One region of the Nocardiopsis sp. NPDC049922 genome, then DNA from elsewhere that is predicted to be linked to it. Evidence: predicted binding sites of a transcription regulator. Region 1 holds the regulator's gene; the other holds the start of a gene.
What was found. Region 1 encodes HrcA, which represses chaperone genes, less so after heat shock. Its sites were predicted from a motif close to TTGGCACTCTCNNNNNGAGAGTGCCAA; they were not measured.
Positions count from the first base shown of each region.

Region 2: a site for HrcA is predicted at 4,623-4,649, ahead of groES (co-chaperone GroES). Genes of this name have one in related genera too.

Region 1 covers NZ_JBFAME010000002.1:372,329-383,491, reverse strand. The annotation lists gene AB0I72_RS05950 (glycoside hydrolase family 13 protein) at 1-1,403, opposite strand, end outside; gene AB0I72_RS05945 (LacI family DNA-binding transcriptional regulator) at 1,500-2,585, shown strand; gene hemW (radical SAM family heme chaperone HemW) at 2,658-3,890, shown strand; gene AB0I72_RS05935 (DUF4870 domain-containing protein) at 3,932-4,564, opposite strand; gene AB0I72_RS05930 (DUF4870 domain-containing protein) at 4,610-4,939, opposite strand; gene AB0I72_RS05925 (DUF3097 domain-containing protein) at 5,997-6,836, opposite strand; gene hrcA (heat-inducible transcriptional repressor HrcA) at 7,053-8,066, shown strand; gene dnaJ (molecular chaperone DnaJ) at 8,071-9,210, shown strand; gene AB0I72_RS05910 (16S rRNA (uracil(1498)-N(3))-methyltransferase) at 9,207-9,944, shown strand; gene AB0I72_RS05905 (hypothetical protein) at 9,971-10,696, opposite strand; gene AB0I72_RS05900 (SigE family RNA polymerase sigma factor) at 10,693-11,163, opposite strand, start outside.
Region 2 covers NZ_JBFAME010000001.1:387,359-398,521, forward strand. The annotation lists gene guaB (IMP dehydrogenase) at 1-1,267, opposite strand, end outside; gene AB0I72_RS01850 (sigma-70 family RNA polymerase sigma factor) at 1,595-2,182, opposite strand; gene groL (chaperonin GroEL) at 2,457-4,070, opposite strand; gene groES (co-chaperone GroES) at 4,188-4,496, opposite strand; gene AB0I72_RS01865 (SAM-dependent methyltransferase) at 4,769-6,016, shown strand; gene AB0I72_RS01870 (hypothetical protein) at 6,386-8,329, shown strand; gene AB0I72_RS01875 (hypothetical protein) at 9,141-11,163, shown strand, end outside.

The DNA.
Region 1 (11,163 bases):
ATGGTCCCGTCACCGAGCGCGTCCAGTTCGCGCCGCAGCCGCAGCGCGCTCCGGTACAGCTCCAGCGTCGACCCCTCGACCCCGTGCTGGGCGGCGCGCGCCAGCGCGCCCCACCCCTCGGGCATCGGCAGCCAGGGCACACTCCCCTCGGGGCCGAAACCGTACGGCGCGGCCCCCTCCTCCCAGGGCAGCGGCACGCGGCAGCCGTCGCGCCCGCGCTCGGTGCGACCCGACCGCTCCCACGTCGGGTCCTGGAGCGCCTCCTCGGGCAGGTCGGTGACCTCGGGAAGGCCCAGCTCCTCGCCCTGGTACAGGTAGACCGACCCGGGCAGCGCCAGCATGAGCAGCGTCGCCGCGCGCGCCCGGCGCAGCCCCTGCTCACCGCCTCCGAACCGCGTCACGTGGCGCGTCACGTCGTGGTTGGACAGCACCCACGTGGTCGTGGCGCCGACCGCCCCGTTGGCGGTCAGGGAGCGCTCGATGACCTGGCGCAGGCGCCCGGCGTCCCACGGCGCGGTCAGGTACTCGAAGTTGAACGCCTGGTGCAGCTCGTCGGGGCGCAGGTAGCGCGCCACCCGGTCGGCGTCCTCCACCCACGCCTCGGCCACCAGGGCGCGGTCGCCCGGGTAGGCGGCCGCGATGGCGGCCCAGCGCCGGTAGATCTCGTGCACGCCGTCCTGGTCGAAGTAGGGCAGGGTCGTGCTGCCGTCGAGCAGGTCGGCCTTGGCGTCGTCGGCGATGTCGGGCAGGGCCGGGTCCTTGACCATCCCGTGCGCGACGTCGATCCGGAACCCGTCCACGCCGCGCTCCAGCCAGAACCGGAGCACGTCGTCGAACTCCTCGTGGACCTCCGGGTGGGTCCAGTCGAAGTCGGGCTGCTCGGCGTCGAACAGGTGCAGGTACCACTGCTCGGGCGTGCCGTCGGGCCGCTTGAGGCGGGTCCAGGCCGGGCCGCCGAAGATCGACTTCCAGTTGTTGGGCGGCTGCTCGCCGTCCGCCCCCCTGCCGTCGCGGAACAGGTAGCGGGCCCGTTCGGGGCTGCCGGGCTCGGCGGCCACGGCCTCGCGGAACCAGCGGTGCGCCGACGAGGAGTGGTTGGGCACGACGTCGATGATGACGCGGACGCCCAGGTCGTGCGCGGCGGAGACAAGGGCGTCGAAGTCCTCCAGGGTGCCGAACCTGGGGTCGACGTCGCGGTAGTCGGCGACGTCGTACCCGCCGTCGGCGAGCGGGGACACGTAGAAGGGCGTCAGCCAGATGGCGTCGACGCCGAGGTCGACGAGGTGGGGGAGGCGTTCGCGGATCCCGGTCAGGTCGCCTTCCCCGTCGCCGTTGGAGTCGGCGAAGCTGCGCACGTAGATCTGGTAGATGGCGGCGTCGCGCCACCAGTGTGCCTGGAGCAAAACGGGGGTCCTTCCCTGTGGGCCTCTGCAACTTCTTGCGCAAGATTACCGCCTACTTGCGGTCATGTGACGGTGATCTCGACTAGAGTTGTCCGCATGGGTCCACGACTTGCCGACATCGCGCGGCACGCAGGTGTCAGCGAAGCCACCGTTTCGCGGGTGCTCAACGACAAGCCCGGTGTCGGCAGTGACACCCGCAAGGCCGTCCTGACCGCGCTGGACGTCCTCGGCTACGAGCGGCCCGCCCGGTTGCGCCAGCGTTCGGCGGGACTCGTCGGGATGGTCATCCCCGAACTGGAGAACCCGGTCTTCCCGATGTTCGCCCAGGCGGCGGAGGGCGCCCTCGCCCAGCGCGGCTACACCCCCGTCCTGTGCACCCAGACCCCCGGCGGGATAACGGAGGACGAGTACGTCGAACTCCTGCTGGAGCGCAACGTCTCCGGCATCCTCTTCGTCTCCGGGCGCCACGCGGACACCTCCTCCTCCCACGAGCGCTACCAGGCGCTCGTGTCGCGCCGCCTGCCCATCGTGCTCGTCAACGGGTTCGCCGACGCCATCCCCGCCGCCTTCATCTCCTGCGACGACCGGGAGGCCGGGCGCCTGGCCGTCAACCACCTGGTCGCCCTGGGCCACACGCGGATCGGCTTCACCAGCGGACCCGAGCGCTACGTCCCCGTCCGCCGCAAGCTCGACGGCTACCACCAGACGCTGGCCCAGCACGGCCTGGACGGCGAGGAACTCGTGGAGCTGTCCCTGTTCGGGGTCGAGGGCGGCCACGCCGCGGCCACCCGCCTCATCGAGCGCGGCGTCACGGCCATGGTCTGCGGCTCCGACATGATGGCCCTGGGCGCCATCCGCGCCGCCCGCCAGCGCGGACTGCGCGTGCCCGAGGACTTCTCGGTGGTCGGCTTCGACGACTCCCAGCTCATCGCGTTCACCGACCCGCCGCTGACCACCGTCCGCCAGCCGGTCAACGCGATGGCGCTCGCGGCCGTGCGCGCCCTGTGCGACGAGATCGCCGGACACCACGTCTCCCACACCGAGTACCTGTTCGACCCCGAGCTGATCGTGCGCGGTTCCACCGCCGTCGCCCCGCCCCGCGTCGCCGCCCCCGTCCAGCCCAGGGCCGCCGAGTCCGCGGGCGCGACCGCCGGCGGCGCAGTGGAGTCCGCCCGCGCGTAGCGGGGACGGGGACGTCCGACCCCCTCCGCCACGCCGACCCGGGCACGCCGCCGGGTCGGTGACACTGGAGGTATGCCTTCCGTTGCCCTCGACGGCGACCCCGTCCCGAGGAGCGGGGACCTTCCCGCGCCCTCCCTCGCCGAGCTCGGCGACCGCCCGCTCGGGTTCTACGTCCACGTGCCGTTCTGCGTCACGCGCTGCGGCTACTGCGACTTCAACACCTACACCGCGGACGAGCTGGTCTCGCGCGACGGCACCGCCACCGCCTCCCGCGAGACCTACGCCGACCAGGCGATCGCCGAGGTCGAGTTGGCCGACCGCGTCCTGCGCGGCGACCGCCCCGAGGTGAGCACGGTGTTCGTCGGCGGCGGGACGCCCACCCTTCTCCCCGCCGAGGACCTGGGCCGGATCGTCGCCGCGATCCGCGAACGCTTCGGCCTGGCCGCCGACGCCGAGCTGACCACGGAGGCCAACCCGGAGACCGTGGACCCCGACTACCTGGCGCGACTGCGCGAGGCCGGGTTCACCCGCGTCTCCTTCGGCATGCAGAGCGCCCGACCGCACGTGCTGCGCGTCCTGGAGCGCGGGCACACGCCGGGACGGCCCGAGCGGTGCGTCGCGTGGGCGCGCGCGGCCGGGTTCGAGCACGTCAACCTGGACCTGATCTACGGCACCCCCGGCGAGAGCGACGACGACTGGGCCGCCTCCCTGGAGGCCGCGCTGTCGGCCGACCCCGACCACGTCTCCGCCTACTCGCTCATCGTGGAGGAGGGCACCCGCCTGGCCGCGCGGGTCCGCAGGGGCGAACTCACCGCGCCCGACGACGACACCATGGCCGACCGCTACCTCATGGCGGACGAGGCCCTCGCCAAGGCCGGGTTCACCCCCTACGAGGTGTCCAACTGGGCGCGCACCCCCGAGGGCCGCAGCAAGCACAACCTCCTCTACTGGACCGGCGGCCACTGGTGGGGCGTCGGGCCGGGGGCGCACAGCCACGTGGGCGGCACCCGGTGGTGGAACGTCAAACACCCCGCCGCCTACGCCGCGCGGTTGGCGGAGCGGTCGAGCCCGGGCCAGGCGCGCGAGGTGCTCAGCGCGGAAGAGCGCCGGTTCGAGCGCGTCCTGCTGGAACTGCGCGTGGAGCGGGGGTGCCCGCTCGACCTCCTGGAGCCGCGGGGCCGGGAGGCCGCGCGGCGCGCCGTGGCCGCGGGGCTGCTCGACCCCGCGGCCCACGACGCGGGCCGCGCCGTCCTCACCCGCGGGGGGCGGCTGCTCGCCGACGCCGTGGTCCGCGACCTGACCTGACCCGCGTTCCTCCGGGCGCGCGGCCCCTCACGGGACCGGGACTACTTCACCCAGGTGACGTTGAACGGGTAGCGGTACCACTCGCCCCGGTTGGCGGCCAGGCCGCCGAGGATGCCGAAGACCAGGCAGACCACGGCCACGACGATCCACGTCAGCACGCCGATGATCACCAGCGTCAACAACCAGGACACCACGATCCCGATCGTGATGAGCAGCTGGAAGTTGAGCGCGTGCGCCGCCTGGTCGCGGACGAACGGCGACTCGTCCTTCTTGACCAGGTACACGATCAGCGGGACGAGCCAGCCGAATCCGGAGAAGAAGAACCCGGCCAGGCCGCCGCCCAGGTGGGCGATCAGGCCCATCTGCCGTTCGGCCTGGTTGGGCTGGCCGGTGGTGGCCGACGAGGGCTCGGCGCCGGGTGGCGGCGCACCCGGCTGGTAGCCGCCCGCCTGGTACCCGCCCGGCATCTGACCACCGGGCCGGTAACCGCCGGGAGGTGGGCCGTAGCCGGGTCCCTGACCGGGCGGGGGCCCGCCCGGCGGAGGCCCGTACCCGGGCTGGCCGCCGCCCGCGGGACCGCTGGCCGGTGGCTGGTCGCCCGGGCCCTCCTGGCCCTGTTGCCGCCGCTCCCGGTCGTCGGGTTCCTCAGGAGGTGGTGTGTTCGGGTGCGACATGGCGGTGTCCCTTCGTGCTGACTCACTCAGGCACTCATGGGGGGACTACTTCAGGAGTCGGATGCTCACCGGGTAGCGGTACCAGATTCCCTTGTTCGCGTTGGAGGCGCCCAGGACGCCGAGGACGATCGCGAGGATCCAGATCAGCGCGATCACGGCGATGCCGATCCAGGACAGCCCTGGGAAGAAGATACCCAGTCCGATGAAGACCACGCAGGCGAAGACGTAGGGGATGAGCAGCGTCAACTGGAAGTTGGCCGCCTCCGACGCGTGGTGCCGCACGGTCGGCGACTGCTCGCGCTTGGCGAGGTAGATCGCCAGGGGCGGGATCCAGCCGAGGAAGGCGACCACGAACCCGGACAGGTGCGCGATCATCGACACGAGGGTGCCGTCGTCGCCCCGCGCGGGCTGCTGGCCGTAGGGGCCGGGCTGGCCGTGGGGCGCCTGGGCGCCGGGGAACCGCGGAGGCTGGGGCTGTCCGAACCCCGGCTGGCCGGGCTGACCCGGCTGGGGAGCGAACCCGGACTGGGCGGCCGCGAGCTGCTGCCCGTAGGACTGCGGCGGCGCGGCCTCCGGCTGCGGGGCGTACGGCGACTGCCCGCCGGACGGCTGCGCCTGTCCGTGCTGGGCGGGCGACTGCGGAGGGTACGCCTGCCCCGGGGCGCCGGGCGGCGGCGCGAAGCCCGGCTGGCCGCCGTACGGCTGCTGCCCCTGCACCGGCTGGCCCTGGAACCGCTGCCCCGCCTGGTCCGGCGCGGGCTGCTGGGGGAAGGCCTGGGGCTGCGGGGCCTCCGGCTGGGGGGCGTACGGGGACTGGGAGGCCTGGCCGTAGTCCGGCTGCCCACCTGAGGGCTGCCCGTAACCCGGCTGCCCGCCGGACGGCTGACCCGCCTCCGGCCGCGGCGCGTACGGCGACTGTCCACCGGAGGACTGCGCGTATCCGGGCTGGCCGCCGTACGGCTGCTGCCCCTGCACCGGCTGGGCCTGGTACTGGGGCTGCCCCGGCTGGGGGGCGTAGGGGGACTGGCCGCCGGAGGGCTGGCCGTAGCCCGGCTGACCGCCCGAGGGCTGTGCGGCGTCCGGCTGCGCGTACCCCTGGGGATGGGGCTGGGCGGCCTCCGGCCGCGGGGCGTACGGCGACTGCTCACCGGACGGCTGGGCCTGCCCGGGTCGGGCGGGCGGCTGCTGCGCGTACCCCGGCGCCTCGGCCTGGTCCGGCTGTCCCGGAGCGGGCTGGGGCGGCTCCGGCGGTTGGCCCTGCGGGTCCTCCGGGGACGGGGGGTTCGTCGGGGTCTCGCTCATGCTGTTCCTTGGCTCCGCTGCTGAGGGGCGGTTGTTCTCTGTGGGGCTGTGCCGACGACCGCGGAGGGCCCGGGACGGGCGACCGGCACGACCGGACGCAGGGCGTCCTCGCCGTCGCCTGGTGTGAATCCTAGTGTTCGCCGGGATGCGGTCCCGTAACGAAGTCGATGAGCTCCTCCACACGGCCGAGAAGGGACGGTTCCAGGTCGGCGTACGAACGGACCGACCCCAGGATCCGGCGCCAGGCCTCACCGGTCTCCACGCGCCAGCCCAGGGCCCGGACCACCCCCTCCTTCCAGGGGATACCCCGGGGCACCTCCGGCCAGGCCGCGATGCCCACGCTGCGGGGGCGCACCGCCTGCCAGACGTCGACGTAGGGGTGTCCGGTCACCAGCACGTGCTCGCCGCGGACCCGTTCGGTGATCCTGCTCTCCTTGGAGCCGGGCACCAGGTGGTCCACCAGCACGCCCAGCCGACGGCCGGGGCCGGGCGCGAACTCCGCGACGATCGCGGGCAGGCCGTCGACGCCCTCCAGGAACTCCACGGCCACGCCCTCCACACGGAGGTCGTGGCCCCAGACCCTCTCGACCAACTCGGCGTCGTGCACGCCCTCGACGTAGATGCGGCTCTCACGTGCCGTGCGCGCCCGGGCGTCCGTCACCGCGATCGAGCCCGAGGCGCTGCGCAACGGGCCTCTCGGGGCGCCGGCGGGGCGGACGAGGGTCACCGGCTCGCCGTCCACCAGGAACGCCGCCGGCTCCAGGTCGAACACGCGGCGGCGGCCGTGCCGGTCCTCCAGGGTCACGGTCGCCTTGTCCCAGGCCACCACGGCGCCGCAGAAGGTCTCCTCGACGTCCTCCACGACCAGGTCCCGGCTCAGCGGCGTCTCGCGGACCGCGCGCCCGCCGGGTCGCCGCCGGTCCTCGGCCAGCACGTCGCGGCCGTAGCGGCCGGTTCCCTTGGTAGCCACGGTCGTGCAGTCTACTGGTGCGGGGCCCGCGCCCCGTGAGGCGATCGGGCGTGGCCGACGACACGGCCGCGACGCGCGCGCCCGACGCCGTCCAGGCCGGACGGGAAGGGAAGATCGGGGAGGGGCGGCCGCGTTACTACCCGCGGGTAGCCGACCGCGTTTGCTACCGGGCATAGAATTAGCACTGAGGACCACGGAGTGCCAGGAGGTGGCGAGTTGCTGGATGAGCGCAAGCTCGCGGTCCTGCGTGCGGTCGTCGAGGACTTCGTCAACACCAACGAGCCCGTGGGATCCAAGGCTCTCGCCGACCGGCACCGCCTCGGGGTCTCACCCGCGACCATCCGCAACGACATGGTCGCCCTGGAGGAGGACGGCTACATCACCCAGCCGCACACCAGCGCCGGGCGTGTGCCGACCGACAAGGGCTACCGCCTCTTCGTCGACCGCCTCTCCTCGGTCAAGCCGCTGTCGGTGGCCGAGCGGCGGGCGATCGAGTCCTTCCTCACCGGAGCCGTGGACCTCGACGAGATCATCGCGCGCACGGTGCGCCTGCTCGCCCAGCTCACCCGCCAGGTCGCGATCGTCCAGTACCCCTCGCTGACCCGTTCGTCGGTGCAGCACGTCGAACTGGTGCCCCTGGGGGCGATGCGACTGATGATGGTCGTCATCACCAACACGGGCCGGGTCGAGCAGCGGGTGATCGACGGTGCGGGCGAGATCAGCGAGAGCGCCGTCGCGGATCTGCGCTCCATGCTGAACCGGGCCATCGCGGGACTCCCCCTCGGAGACGTCCCGGACGCGGTGGACGACCTCCCCGCCCAGGTCGACCCCGAACACCGGCCCATGGCCGTCTCGGTCCTCTCGATCCTGTTGGAGAGCCTCGTCGAGCGGCACGAGGAGAAGATCGTCCTGGCCGGGACCGCCAACCTCGCGGCGGTGGACTTCGCGGCCAGTCTGCGGGACGTTCTGGAAGCGCTGGAAGAGAACATGGTCCTCATCCGTTTGCTGGGTGAGGCGAAGGACCCTTCGATGCTGACCGTGCGCATCGGCGAGGAGAACTTCCACGAGGGTCTGCGGTCCACCTCCATCGTGTCGGCCGACTACGGCGTGGGAAACCAGTCGCTGGCCAAGATCGGAGTCGTGGGTCCCACCCGGATGGACTACCCGGGAACGATGGGCGCCGTGCGTGCGGTGGCCCGGTATGTCGGACAGATTTTGGCAGGACAGTAACTCAGTGGCCAGAGACTATTACCAGGTTCTCGGGGTGCGTCGTGACGCGTCCAAGGACGAGATCAAGAAGGCGTACCGTCGGCTCGCACGCGAGCTGCACCCGGACATCAACCCGGATCCCGCCACCCAGGAGCGCTTCAAGGAGGTGACCCAGGCCTACGAGGTCCTCTCCGACGAGAACAAGCGCCGGATGTTCGACATGGGCCAGGACCCCTTCGCTCCGGCGGGCGGCGGCCCCGGCGGCTTCGGCGGCGCGGGCGGGTTCGCGTTCGACGACATCATGAACGCGTTCTTCGGCGGTGGTCAGCCCGGCGCGCGCGGTCCGCGTGAACGGGTGCGCCGCGGACGCAGCATCAAGATCCGCGTCGAGCTGGACCTGAAGGAGACCGCCTTCGGCGTCAGCAAGGACATCACCTTCCCCACGGCGATCCTGTGCGAGACCTGCCAGGGCGAGGGAACGGCCGCCGGATCGCACCGCAGCACCTGCGACATGTGCCACGGCCAGGGCGAGGTCTCCCAGGTCACCCGCTCCTTCCTCGGGCAGGTCATGACCTCGCGCCCCTGCCCGCAGTGCTCCGGCCAGGGCACGGTCATCACCGACCCCTGCGCCGACTGCGCGGGCGAGGGCCGGGTGCGGGAGAAGGTGACCCGCACGGTCAAGATCCCGGCCGGCGTCGACGACGGCACCCGCATCCAGCTCGCGGGCGAGGGCGAGGTCGGCCCCAACGGCGGACCGCGCGGCGACATCATCCTGGAGATCGTCCAGCGCCCCCACCCCACCTTCGAACGCCGGGGCGACGACCTCCACTGCACGGTGACCGTTCCGATGACGGCCGCCGCACTGGGCGCCTCCTTCGCCTTCGACACCCTCGACGGCACGGAGAACATCGACCTGCGCCCCGGCACCAACTCCGGTCACGTCATCACCCTGCCGAACAAGGGCGTCACCCACCTCGACGGAGGCGGCCGGGGCGACCTGCGCATCCGCGTCGACGTGGAGACCCCCTCCAAGCTCGACGAGGAGCAGGAGGCCCTGCTGCGCAAGTTCGCCGAGCTGCGCGGCGAGGACCAGTCGCCGGGCCGGTTCAGCCCCGGTCACGGCGGACTGTTCGCCAAGCTCCGCGACGCCTTCGGAGCCAAGTGACCCCGCCGGTCTTCCTGGTCGGGACCGCCGACCTGGCGGCCGACCGGATCGAGGTGTCGGGTCCGGAGGGGCGGCACGCGGCCGTCGTGCGCAGGATCCGCGAGGGCGAGACGGTCGACCTGTCCGACGGCCTCGGTCGGCGTGCGCGCTGCACGGTGACCGGGGTCGCCAAGGACGGGATCGTCTGCCAGGTGGTCGACCGCTGGGACGAACCGGAGCCCAGCCCGCGCCTGACCGTCGTCCAGGCCCTGCCCAAGGGCGACCGCGGCGAACTGGCCGTGGAGATGATGACCGAGGCCGGGGTGGACACCGTCGTGCCCTGGGCGGCCGAACGCTGCGTCACCCGCTGGAAGGGCGATCGGGCGGCCAAGGCCCTGGGCAAGTGGCGCGCCACCGCTCGGGAGGCCGCCAAGCAGGCGCGGCGCGGACGGCTGCCGGAGGTGGCCGACCTCGCCGACCGCACGGCCGTGGCGACGCTGCTGGCCGAGACGGACCTCGCCGTCGTCCTGCACGAGGACGGCGCCCGGCGCCTGGCCGACCTCGACCTTCCCCGGGACGACGGGGCCGGGATCGTTCTCGTGGTCGGCCCCGAGGGCGGCTTCTCCGACGCCGAACTCGACGCCTTCGCCGCGGCCGGGGCGGTCCGCGCCCTGCTGGGGCCGACGGTCCTGCGCACCTCCACCGCCGGGGTGGCCGCGCTGTCGGTGCTCCAGACGCGCACCGGGCGCTGGTGAGGGGCGCCCGGTCCGCTGACGGTCGGTCAGTGCACCGTGGACTCCACCGGAGCGGTGGTGGTGTCCCTGCCGCCCGCGCTGTTCCCGGGGGACTCGCCGCCGTTGCCCGTCCCGCCCGAACCGTCCTCCTGGCCCGAGTCGCCCTCACCGCCGCCGTTGCCGCCCGTGCCGCCCCCGGAGTCCTCGTCGGTGGGCTCGTCGTCGGGGGTGACGCACTCGCCCTCGTCAGCGGGGGGCGCTGACGGCTGGGCACCGCCGTCGGAGCTCTCGTCCCCGGCGGGGGAGGCCTCGACCGCCGAGCAGGTCTGCGTGGCCTGGACGTCGTCGGGCGACGAGGACGGCGCTTTCGAGGGTTCCGGGGTGGGCGTCGGCTCGTCCGCGGGCTCCGGCGCAGGCGCCGCCACGCCACCGCCCGCGTCGGGGGCGGGCGCGGTGGTGGCGACATCGTCCTCGGACGGCTCGGCCGCCTGGGGCGCGCCCTCGCGGTCGGCGCCCGCCGGGACGATCTCCAGCACGTGGTCGCGGACCTCGGGGCTGGAGACGACCACGGACGCGGCGATCAGGACCGCTCCCGCCACCGCGAGCGTCGGTCGTAGCCAGGGCAGTCCGAACCACGCCCAGCCGCGCCCGCGTTCGGTCCGCTCGCGGATCAGGTTCAGGGCCTCGGCGGAGGGCTCGACCGCGTCCGCCTCGGATCTCAGGATCGAGCGGAGTCGGTTCTCGAACGCGTCGTTCTCGGATGGACTGGTCATGTCGTCTGCTCCAGGACAGAGCGCAGTGCGGAGATGCCACGGGACGTGTGACTCTTCACCGCGCCCTTGCTGATCCCCATGGCGTCCGCGATCTGCGCCTCGGACAGGTCGCCGTAGTACCGGAGCACGATGGCCTCTCGCTGACGGGTGGGTAGTTTACGCAGGGCCCTGATGACGGCCTCGCGTTCCAACTGACTCATGGCGCCGTGTTCCGCGCTGGGAGCGTCGGGCAGCGCCTTGGGTGCGTGCTTCTCCACGACGGCCCGGTGGCGCAGTACCGACCGCGCCTTGTTCACGACCGCCTGCCGGAGGTAGGACAGGGCCTTGTTGGGATCGCGCAGGCGTCGCCAGGCCGAGTGCATGGCGACGAAGGAGTCCTGCACGACCTCCTCCGCGGTCGCGTGGTCCCGGACGAGCAGCGAGGCGAGACGGACCAGGGGGCGGTAGTGCTCCCGATAGAGTTCGGT
Region 2 (11,163 bases), on a different contig from region 1:
GGATGAGCTTGTCCTCGGCGGCGACCTCCGCCTGCGCGTAGCGGTCCTTGGAGAAGGACCGGCCGCGCATGGCGCCCAGTGAGCCCATGCCCCGGTAGGCCTTGAACTGCTTGCCGTTGATGAAGATCAGTTCGCCCGGGCTCTCCGCGACACCGGCGAGGAGGCTGCCGAGCATGACCGTGCTGGCCCCGGCCACGATCGCCTTGGCGATCTCGCCGGAGTACTGGAGCCCGCCGTCGGCGATGAGCGGCACGTTCGCCGGGCCGCACGCCTTGGCGGCCTCCAGGACGGCGGTGAGCTGCGGCGCGCCCACACCGGCCACCACGCGGGTGGTGCAGATGGAGCCCGGGCCGACCCCGACCTTGACCGCGTCGGCGCCCGCGTCCACGAGCAGCTGGGCCCCGGCGCGGGTGGCGACGTTGCCCGCCACGACGTCGGCGCGCGAGTTGGCCTTGAGCTTGGCGACCATCTCGGCCAGACCGGCGGAGTGGCCGTGGGCCGTGTCGACGACGATGAAGTCGACCCCGGCCTCCACCAGCAGCTTGGCCCGCTTCTCGGCCTCGGCGCCGACGCCGACGGCGCCGCCGACGACGAGGCGGCCGTCGGCGTCCTTGGTGGCGTCGGGGAACTGCTCGCTCTTGATGAAGTCCTTGACGGTGATCAGGCCGCGCAGGCGGTTCTGGCCGTCGACGATCGGCAGCTTCTCGACCTTGTGCTTGCGGAGCAGCTCGAAGGCCTGCTCGCGGGAGACCCCGACGGGGGCGGTGACCAGCTCGCCCGTGGTCATGACGTCGCGGACCAGGCGGGCGCGGTCGTTCTCGAAGCGCATGTCCCGGTTGGTGACGATGCCGACGAGGGAGCCGTCGGGGTCCGTGACCGGGACGCCGGAGATGCGGTAGTGGGCGCACAGGCGCTCGACCTCGGCGAGGGTGTCGTCGGGGCGACACGTGACCGGGTCGGTCACCATGCCCGCCTCGGAGCGCTTGACCAGGTCGACCTGGCTGGCCTGGTCCTCGGCGGAGAGGTTGCGGTGCAGGACGCCCGCGCCGCCCTGGCGGGCCATGGCCACGGCCATGCGCGCCTCGGTGACGGTGTCCATCGCCGCCGACAGCAGCGGGATGCTCAGCTCGATGTTGCGCGAGAGCCGGGTGGTGGTGTCCACGTCGCCGGGCTGGAGGTCGGAGTAGGCCGGGACGAGGAGCACGTCGTCGTAGGTGAGTCCGGGGGGCAGCAGTTTGTCCCCGTAGTCGCTGTACTCGTCACTCATGACACAACCTCCGCTGTCCCGGCACACCTGCGCGGATTCGCCCCCGCGTGTCACCTCATCCTAGGCCGTGGCCTCGGCCGCCTCATGAGGAAAGGAGCGTTTGCCCCGTCACCACGGCCCGAAAGTGACCAGTCTCACCGTTTGAGACGGGCCGGAGAATGCCACGAAAGCCGCGCTCCAGATCCGCCCGGCGCTCGTGTGTTCCTCCGGGCGTCCGGACTCACTCAGTGCGGGCGCCGTCGCCTGGGCGCGGGGTGGAGGCAGTATCCGTGCGGCGGTCTCGGGCGGTTCGGGCAGACCGGGCGTGAGCGCGGTCGGCGGCCGTGCTCACGGGAGGAGTCTGTTCGCCAGGGCCACCTGCCGAAGCCGAGCAATAGCTCGGTGCTGGGCAACCCGTACCGCTCCCGCCGACATCCCAAGTACATGTCCCGTCTCATCCGCCGTCAGGCCGGCGATCACCCTCATGACCAGCAATTTCCGTTGTCTCTCCGGGAGCTCGTCCAGCAGCTCCCGCGCCCGCTGGGCCTCGATCACGCGGACCGCGGCCTCCTCGGGTCCCGGCCCGTCGTCGGCCGGTTCCGGGACGGTGTCGGTGGGCACCACGTCCACCCGTCCCGCGCCCCGCAGGGTGTCGGCGACCTTGTGCGCCGCGATGCCGAACACGAGGGACGCGAAGGGGCGTCCCCGGTCCTGGTAGCGGGGGATCGCCGTGAGCAGGGCGATGCACACCTCCTGCGCCACGTCGTCGGAGTAGTGGGCCAGCCCGGAGACCCGTGCCAGGCGGGCACGACAGTACCGGACCACCATGGGCCGCACCTCGCGCAGCAGCGAATCCATGGCCCCGTCGTCCCCCTGGACCGCGAGTGACCCCAGATGGTTCAAACCCGTGTCTCGCGTCGCGGGGTCCGCGTCCAGGTGTGTTCCATCCCGGTGCGTTCCCGGTCGCCGCGCGGTCACGCCCCCCCGGGCGCCTGCATCCGTCACGTTACGAATGATGCCCCCAACCCGGGACCCAACCGCTCCAATCGACAACTACAGAATGGTCACGTTTTGGGAAAAACGCCCGAAAACGCCACACAATTCGGCGAGAGAAGCGGGAATACCGTGGTAGTGGACGGGGGCGGAGCGACGACGCGCCCCGCCCCCGAAGGAGCCCTCCGGGGACCGACGCCCCCGGGGATCACCGCTCCTAGTGGGCGTGCCCGTGGCCGTGGCCGTCCGCGTCCTCGTCCTCCTCGGGCTTGTCCACGACCAGCGCCTCGGTGGTCAGGAGCATGCCCGCGATGGACGCGGCGTTCTGGACGGCGGAGCGGGTGACCTTGACCGGGTCGATGATGCCCTCGGCGGTCAGGTCGCCGTAGACGCCGGTCGCGGCGTTGAAGCCGTGGCCGACCTCCATCTCCGAGACGCGGTGGGTCACCACGTAGCCCTCGGCGCCCGCGTTCTCCGCGATCCACCGGGCGGGCTCGACCAGGGCGCGGCGGACGATCGCCACACCGGTGGCCTCGTCACCGCTCAGGCCCAGGTCGTCCAGGGCCGCGGAGGCGTGCACCAGGGAGGCGCCGCCGCCGGCGACGATGCCCTCCTCGATGGCCGCGCGGGTCGCCGAGATGGCGTCCTCCAGGCGGTGCTTCTTCTCCTTGAGCTCGACCTCGGTGGCCGCGCCGACGCGCAGGACCGAGACGCCGCCCGCGAGCTTGGCCAGGCGCTCCTGGAGCTTCTCGCGGTCCCAGTCGGAGTCGCTCGCCTCGATCTCCTTGCGGATCTGGCGGACGCGGTCCTCGACCTCGCTGTGCTCACCGGCGCCGTCCACGAGGGTGGTGGCGTCCTTGGTGACGGTGACGCGGCGGGCGGAGCCCAGGACGTCCAGGTCGGCGTTGTCCAGGGTCAGGCCGACCTCCTCGGCGATGACCTGGCCGCCGGTCAGGACGGCGATGTCCTGGAGCATGGCCTTGCGGCGCTCGCCGAAGCCGGGGGCCTTGACGGCGGCGACGCTGAGCATGCCGCGCATCTTGTTGAGCACCAGGGCGCCCAGGGCGTCGCCCTCGATGTCCTCGGCGATGATGAGCAGCGGCTTCTTGTCCTGGACGACCTTCTCCAGCAGGGGCAGCAGCTCGTTGAGGTTGCTGATCTTGCCCTGGTGGATGAGGATCCGCGCGTCCTCCAGGACCGCCTCCTGGCGGTCGACGTCGGTGACGAAGTAGGGCGAGACGTAGCCCTTGTCGAACTGGAGGCCCTCGGTGAAGTCGAGGTCCAGACCGAAGGTCGGGGCCTCCTCCACCGTGATGACGCCGTCCTTGCCGACCTTGTCGAACGCCTCGGCGATGAGGTCGCCGATCTGCGCGTCCTGGGCGGAGTTGGTGGCGACGTAGGCGATGTCGCCGCGCTCCTCGACCGGGCGGGCGCGGTCGAGCAGGATCTCCGACACCTTCGCGGCGGCGGCGTCGATGCCCTTCTTCAGGGACATCGGGGAGGAACCGGCGGCCACGCTGCGCAGGCCCTCGCGGACCAGCGCCTGGGCCAGGACCGTGGCGGTCGTGGTGCCGTCGCCGGCGGCGTCGTTGGTCTTGGTGGCGACCTCCTTGACGAGCTGGGCGCCCAGGTTCTCGTAGGGGTCGTCCAGCTCGACCTCACGGGCGACGGTGACACCGTCGTTGGTGATGGTGGGAGCGCCGAACTTCTTGTCGATGACGACGTTGCGGCCGCGCGGGCCCAGCGTCACCTTGACGGCGTTGGCGAGGCGGTCGACGCCCCGCTCGAGGGCGCGGCGGGCGTCGTCCTCGAACTCCAGGATCTTCGGCATGCTGAGTGCTTCCTCTTGTGGTCACAAACGAACATCCCGCCCGCCCGGCGAAACGCCGACCGGTGCGGGATGCGGAGAACTGCCTGCCCGGGGCCCTGGGCGGGCCCCGGTCGAGACCTACTTCTCGACGACCGCGAGGAGGTCGCGGGCGGAGAGGACCAGGTACTCGTCACCGTCGTACTTGACCTCGGTGCCGCCGTACTTGCTGTAGAGAACGACGTCGCCGACCTTCACGTCCAGCGGGACGCGCTTGCCGTTGTCGTCGAGACGGCCCGGGCCCACGGCGAGGATCTCGCCCTCCTGGGGCTTCTCCTTGGCGGTGTCCGGGATGACCAGACCGGAGGCGGTGGTCTGCTCGGCCTCCAGGGTCTTGACCACGACGCGGTCCTCAAGCGGCTTCAGCACGGTCTTGGTGGCGGTCGACACGGTGTGACCTCCCCTTCAAGGTTTCGGTGTCCTGTACTTCGGCCCGCGCGCGAGCGCGGACCGGCTACGAAAAAGGGGCGACCGCGGCGGCCTGTCGTCGCGGGTGCCAGACCGGCCTCGTCGCGGTTAGCACTCTACCCGTGCGAGTGCCAGAATGGAAATGTGGCGTGGACCGCTGGTCAGGGCCGCCACCTGCCCGGAGCGGGCGCGTCGGGGGCGCCGGGAGCGTACCCGGATCCGCGCCGCCCACACCGTCGAACGATGGAGGACCCATGCGCGTGCCCGCCTTCGCGGCTCTGCTCACCGACGCGGGCCAGGAGGTGCTTGCGGGCGTGGACCCGAAGGCGGACCGGCTGTCCGCCGCCTCGCACCTGCGCGACGACCCCCGGGTGGCCGCGCTCGCCCCCGATCTTCCCGTATCGGACCTGGTCAACGCGATTCTCACCCAGGTGGATCTGCGCGAGCGCGGCAAGGCCAAGTTCGGCGGCCTGGCCCAGGAGATGTACTTCACGCCCGACGGTCTGGAGCAGTCGACCCGGCGCGTGGTGGCCGACTACCGCGCCGCCCGCACCGCCGCCGTCGCGGACGGGCGCCCCGCGGGCGACCTGTGCTGCGGGATCGGCGCGGACCTGCTCGCGCTGGCCGAACGGGGGGTGTCGGTCGAGGGCGTGGACGCCGACCCGCTGACCGTGGCCGTGGCGCGCGCCAACATCGACGCCCTCGATCTGGCGGACCGGGCCCGGGTGCGCGAGGGGGACGTGACCGAGGTCGCACCCGGCGCCTACCCGCTGCTGTTCTGCGACCCCGCGCGGCGCAGCGGTCGGGGCCGGGTGTTCGACCCGGCGGCCTACTCCCCGCCGTGGGACGTGGCGACCGGCCTCGCCCGGGGCTCGTCCGCCGCCTGCCTCAAGGCCGCGCCCGGCATCCCGCACGAGGTGCTGCCCGACGACGCCGCCGCCGAATGGATCTCGGTGGACGGCGAACTCAAGGAGACGGCGCTGTGGTTCGGCGAGCTCGCAGACGGGCCCCGGCGCCGGGCGACCGTGCTGCACGAGCGGCCCGGGCTGCTGGCCACGGAGGGCGCGATCGCGCACCTGGACGAGGTCCCGGGCCTGGGCCCCGCACCCGTCGCCCCCGCGCGGCGCTACCTGTACGACCCGGACGCCGCCGTGGTGCGCTCCCACCTCGTCGCCGAGGCGGCCGCGCGCGTGGACGGCGCCCTGCTCGACGAGCGGATCGCCTACTTCACCTCCGAGCGGTCCGAACCCTCGCCGCTCTGGCGGGTCCTGGAGATCACGGACGTCATGCCGTTCTCCCTCAAGAAGCTGCGCTCCGCGCTGCGCGCGCGGGACGCGGGAACGGTAACGATCAAGAAACGCGGGTCCGCGGTGGACACCGAGAAGTTGCGCAGGGACCTGCGCGCCTCGGGCTCCGAGGCGGTCACCGTCGTCCTGACCAGGATCGGAGACCGCCCGTACAGCCTCCTGTGCCGGGAGATCCCGGAGCCCGCACACGCCTGAGCCGGGGCCTCGCCGGACACCGCGTCGCACTCCGGCCACAGCGCGCGCACCAGATCGTTACCTCCCGCACGCGGATCTTTGGCCGATCCCTGGGGCGACGGGGGTTCGGGTCGTTACACTGACGACCGCTGAATGCTTTCCCTTCTCATGGACATCCCCGGAAGGCCTTGGTTGACTGATCCGCGCGCGGTTCGAGCAGCCCTGACGGCATGCCTCGACCGCATACGCTCAGTCACGCTTGAGTCACGTTAAGGCGGTTTCGCCGCGGGGCGCATCGCCCCCGGGGACCATCGAGAACCCGACCGCCCGGAACCACCGTCCCTTCCTCCGGGCCCGGACGGGAGCGCCAGAACCCAAAGGAGCACCTCGGTGGAACAGACCAATCACAACTTCCTCAACGGGGGAGGTCAGGCCGGGATCTCCGACCGGATGCGTGACCTGCTCTCCCAGGCCGCACAGGAGCACGTCTCCGAGCAGAAGTCCCAGGGCGCGGTGACCGAGGAGATGCGCCAGCGCCTGGAGGGCATGGAGTGGCTGCTGCGCGAACTGCGTGATCAGGAGCTCACCGCCCTCGCCGAGTCGGTCACCGCGGTCAACGGTCGGATCGACGGCTTCCTGGAGCGCCCGCCGGAGTGGGCCGAGACCCTCGCCGAGCACATCGAGCTGGTCGGGCAGCAGGTCAAGCCGCTGGCGGACATGCCGTCCCTGCGCGCCGACACCCAGCGCATCGCCGGACACCTGGACACCGCGCTCACCCGCCTCCAGCGGATGGGCGAGACGGGCAACCGCACGGCGGAGAAGGTGGACGAGCTCGGCGAGAAGCTCACCGGCCTCACCGAGAGGTTCGAGGCCCGCCTGGACGCCCTGGACACCGCGCTGGCCGCGCTCACCGAGAAGACCGACGCCGTCGAGGCCTCCCTCGCCGAGCGGCACGAGGCCCTCTCCTCGGCGCTGGGCGAGAGCCGCACGGAGCTGTCCGAGGCCGTGGCCGCCAGCCGCGAGGCGATCTCCACGGCCCTCACCGAAGCCCGCGAGGCCCTGGGCGAGACCGTCGCCGCCAAGGTGTCGGAGTCCACCGAGGAGCTGCGCTCGTCGGCCGCGGAGAAGCACGAGGCGCTGCTGTCGAAGCTCCAGGAGAACACCGGCGAGCTGGGCGAGCGCACCTCCGCCCTCGCCGACGACCTGAGCGCCCTCGCGACCGCCGCCCAGGAGCGGCACGACGCGCTGACCGCCAAGTTCTCCGAGAGCGTCGGCTACCTGAGCACGCAGGCCGAGGAGAACCACGCCGAGGCCAACGCCGCCGTCGCGGACGTGACCGGGGCGGTCGCCAAGCTGCGGGAGAACCACGAGTCCTCCCTCACCGACCTCCGTGCGCACCTGCGCCAGCGCCTGACCGAGCTCAGCGAGCAGATCGACCTCGGCCGCACCGAGGACCGCGAGCGGGACGAGGCCGCCGCCGAGCAACTGCGCGAGTCCGTCCACGAGCGCACGGACGCCCTCAGGGCCCAGGTCGCCGAGGACGCCGAGAAGGTCGCCGCCGACCTGGCCGAGCTGCGGACGTTCGTCGAGGAGTCGACCACCCGGGCGGCCGCCGAGACCGCCGAGCGCCACCAGACCCTCGCCGAAACGCTCACCGAACAGACCCGCGAGCACCGCACCGCGCTCGACGAGCGGCTGGAGCGCCAGCACGAGATCCTCACGGGCAAGGTGGACAACCACCTGTCGCAGATCACCGGCAAGGTCGACCACGAGCTCGGCCGCCTCACCGACCGGTTCGACACCTTCGAGGGGCACTTCGAGGGGAGCTTCGAGGGCATCGAGGGCAAGATCGACGGCATCGACGGACGGATCGACGGCCTGAACGGCCGGATGAACGGCGTCGAGGGCCAGTTCGAAGGCGTGAGCGGGCACTTCGAGGGTGTCGACGGCCGGATGGAGGCCATCGACGACCGGCTGGAGGCGCTCAACCAGCGGCTCAACCAGCTGCCGCAGTCGATGGAGGTCAGCGAGCTGCACCGCCGCCTGACCGAGCTCGTCGACCGGCCGCAGCTGGACCACACGAGCAAGCTCGACGAGATCGACGCGCACGTCACCTCCGCCGTCGAACCGGTCCTGCGGGAGCTGAAGCAGCGCCCGGACCGGCACGAGTTCGAGGAGACCGTCACCGAGGCGGTCGAGAACTCGCACGACGACATGACCAAGCGCCTCGCCTCCCTGGAGGAGACGGTGCTCGCCCTGGCCGAGGCGCTGCTGCGCCCGGGCCGCGACGGCAAGAAGAAGCGCCGCCGCGACGACGACGAGGACGACGAGTAGGGCACCGGGGTCAGGGCCCCAGACGCACGGGAGGGCGTCGGACCAGGGACGGTCCGACGCCCTCCGGCGTCTGTGCATGCTGAACCCTGAGCGGTTGACCTAGCTCATAGAGCAGCAAATCCCAACTCTCAACAGGTCAGACAACGTATCCAACGTCTGATTGCGTGAACCAGTGGCACCTTGCACGACTTCATCCACGATGAAGCGTGATGAGCGATGTCCAGATCTGGCCAGAGCCGTCCCGCTTCTCCTGGCTTAGAGGTCGTCTCACCTCGCCTACAGACAGCTATAGTGTCGCCGACATCCGGCATTCAGCACATCGCACACCGTTTCCCTTCCGGTGTGCGTGAACCCAGCAGCCCTTCGCAGCGTCGACGACGCCCAAGCTTGCTGGCATCCCATGGCTGTTGGCAGAGAAGGACACAGGAGAGATCATGGCAGTAGGTATGAACCCCTCCCTGGCTTATGCGGGCGGGGACGCATCCCTCACCGCGGCATCCCGGCTCCGTGACCTCGCAGAGGACTGGGCTGACGCCGTCTCAGCTGCCTCGGCGGTCATGCGCCTTTCGCCAGGGGTGACGGAGTGGGACTCCTTCGGATCCACGCAAGAAATACACATGCAGGATGTCCAGGAGCACGCTCGCACCCTCGCCACCAACATTCAGGCAGGAGCGTCAGAAGGCGCGCGAACCGACGCTGAGGCCTCTGGAGAATATCGTGCGACGTCGAGTGCGCCGATCCTCACGCGCGCGATCAACGAGCATCAGCTTTAGCTCCTCTCCCCCTATTCCCACCGTAGAAGGACATGCTCATGACCGATGGCAGCTACCAGATCTCGCCCAAGGAGTGCGATGTCAGCGTGTCGGTGCTTCAGAACCAAATCGACAGGTTCAACGAGATGTACTCGAACATCTGTGGCCGTTCAGCCAGCTACAACGCCGTAGCCAATACGACCGCGACAGAGTTCTCCGAGCTGATATCAGAAAACATCAGAAGCACGGCGGAGGAGAACGAAGACGCCTGGGGTAGTGCTCTGGCGGCCTGCATCCATGCAGTGGGCGTGATTAAAAGGTACTCCGTTGCAGTTCAGGCCTACAACAACAGGATCGAGGAACTCGAGGGGGAACTTGCGTCCAAAGTATCGGCAGCGGAGACTACGGCCGATAAGGAGGACTTGGTCGATGAGTATCAGGGGTACGCCGACGACGCATGGGGAACACTGGAGGGCAAGGCAGCCGAGGTGTCCGACATGCTCGCGGACGGCCCCACTCCCGAGCACATCCGGACCCTCACAGAAGCGGGGCACATCGGCAGTGTCCCTGGCGGACTCATGTACGTCATCACGGGGGATGAGCAGTATTTCGCTGTCACCCCTGGCATGGACGGCTCTGATATTGGCAGAACCATCCAGCTTGCTGCGGAAGGTGATGAATCAGCTCTGGAGCAACTCGATGAGAGCCTGGCGCTGATGAACGTCTTCATGGCCTACATCGCACGTAAGCAGGAAAACGGGGGCCAACTCACCGCACGTGAGCTAGAAATTCTGAATGGCCTAAACGATCACCTGGATGACGCGGATGCTGTGGAGTCAAGCGGCTGGGGCCATTCGAATGGTTGGGGTGGCCAGATAGAGCAAGGGGAGTTTTTCAACTCAATCGAGGCTATCCGAGACAGTAAACACCTGTCAGAAGAACAGCGGGAACAGTTGGAAGCCATCATCGGTAGTTCTCTTCTGGCCGCCTCCGATGAACGAATGGGCGGCAGCTATGACAACTTGCCTAGAGAAGTCCAAATCGCGGCCGAGGGACCGAAAGTCCACAGTCCTATGGCGTCGCCCGGCGGGTACTCGGGTGACTGGGCCGGGGACTTCGAAGCGCTCACAGAGCTCTTCGAAGGTGCCAATCAAATGACCCAAGAAGAAACCGGTCATCCGATCCAGGGCGGCACGGAACTGTCAGCCATCATGATCGGCACCGTCGCGGGCGCTGTCGAGAGTTGGGGCACCGGGGGAACCGACGAAGAAACCCTGCGCACGATGCTGGAGATCGCCACGCAGAACACGGATGCCAACTACACAATCCTCACTGGAGAGTATCCAGACGGAGAAGAATATCGACACCCGATTGAGTTCTCCTATGGAGGCATCCACACTGATGAGGGAGCCCTCATCGCAGCGCTCTTCTCCCATGAATGGAGCGATGACGATGATGGCTCAGCAGCCCGGAGTCTAATCTCATGGATTGAGGATACAGCGTGGAGCGACGATGAAGCTGAGCAACTCAAGGCGGCTGAGGCCATGGATGGACTCATGGAGGCGCTCACTTCAAAGGAGGCGCACGACACCCTTTCAGACACCGGCATCGACATCGAGCTTGAAGACGGAACGAAGGTTCCGAATGCGTCCTTCACTGCAGTCAATGGCGAGCTAGCTGATGGTCTCACCGATCTTTTCGAGATCTATATCAGCAGCTTCGCCAGCGAGGAGGGCTTTGAAGAAGGGGAAGCAGATTTTGACTGGGAGAGGGGGCCAGGAAGCCCTTGGAACGATAATAATGGCACTCTTAAAATGTCCCCCTCAGAACGCCTTATCTATCTTGAATACATCATGGGAAACGAAGATACAGCCACTCGTGCTCACATCGCAACAGATGGTTATTTGGCGGCCCAGACTGAACTCTTTTTGCGAGACGGCCAGGCTGCACTGACAGGCACGGATGCAGGAATTCTCCAATCTCTTGTTGATGCCGCACTTCACAATGAGGCAGTCAATAGAAACCTTGATTCTGAAGAAGAGCTGGCACGCCAGCAAAAGATCGCTACAGCAGTTGCTAACG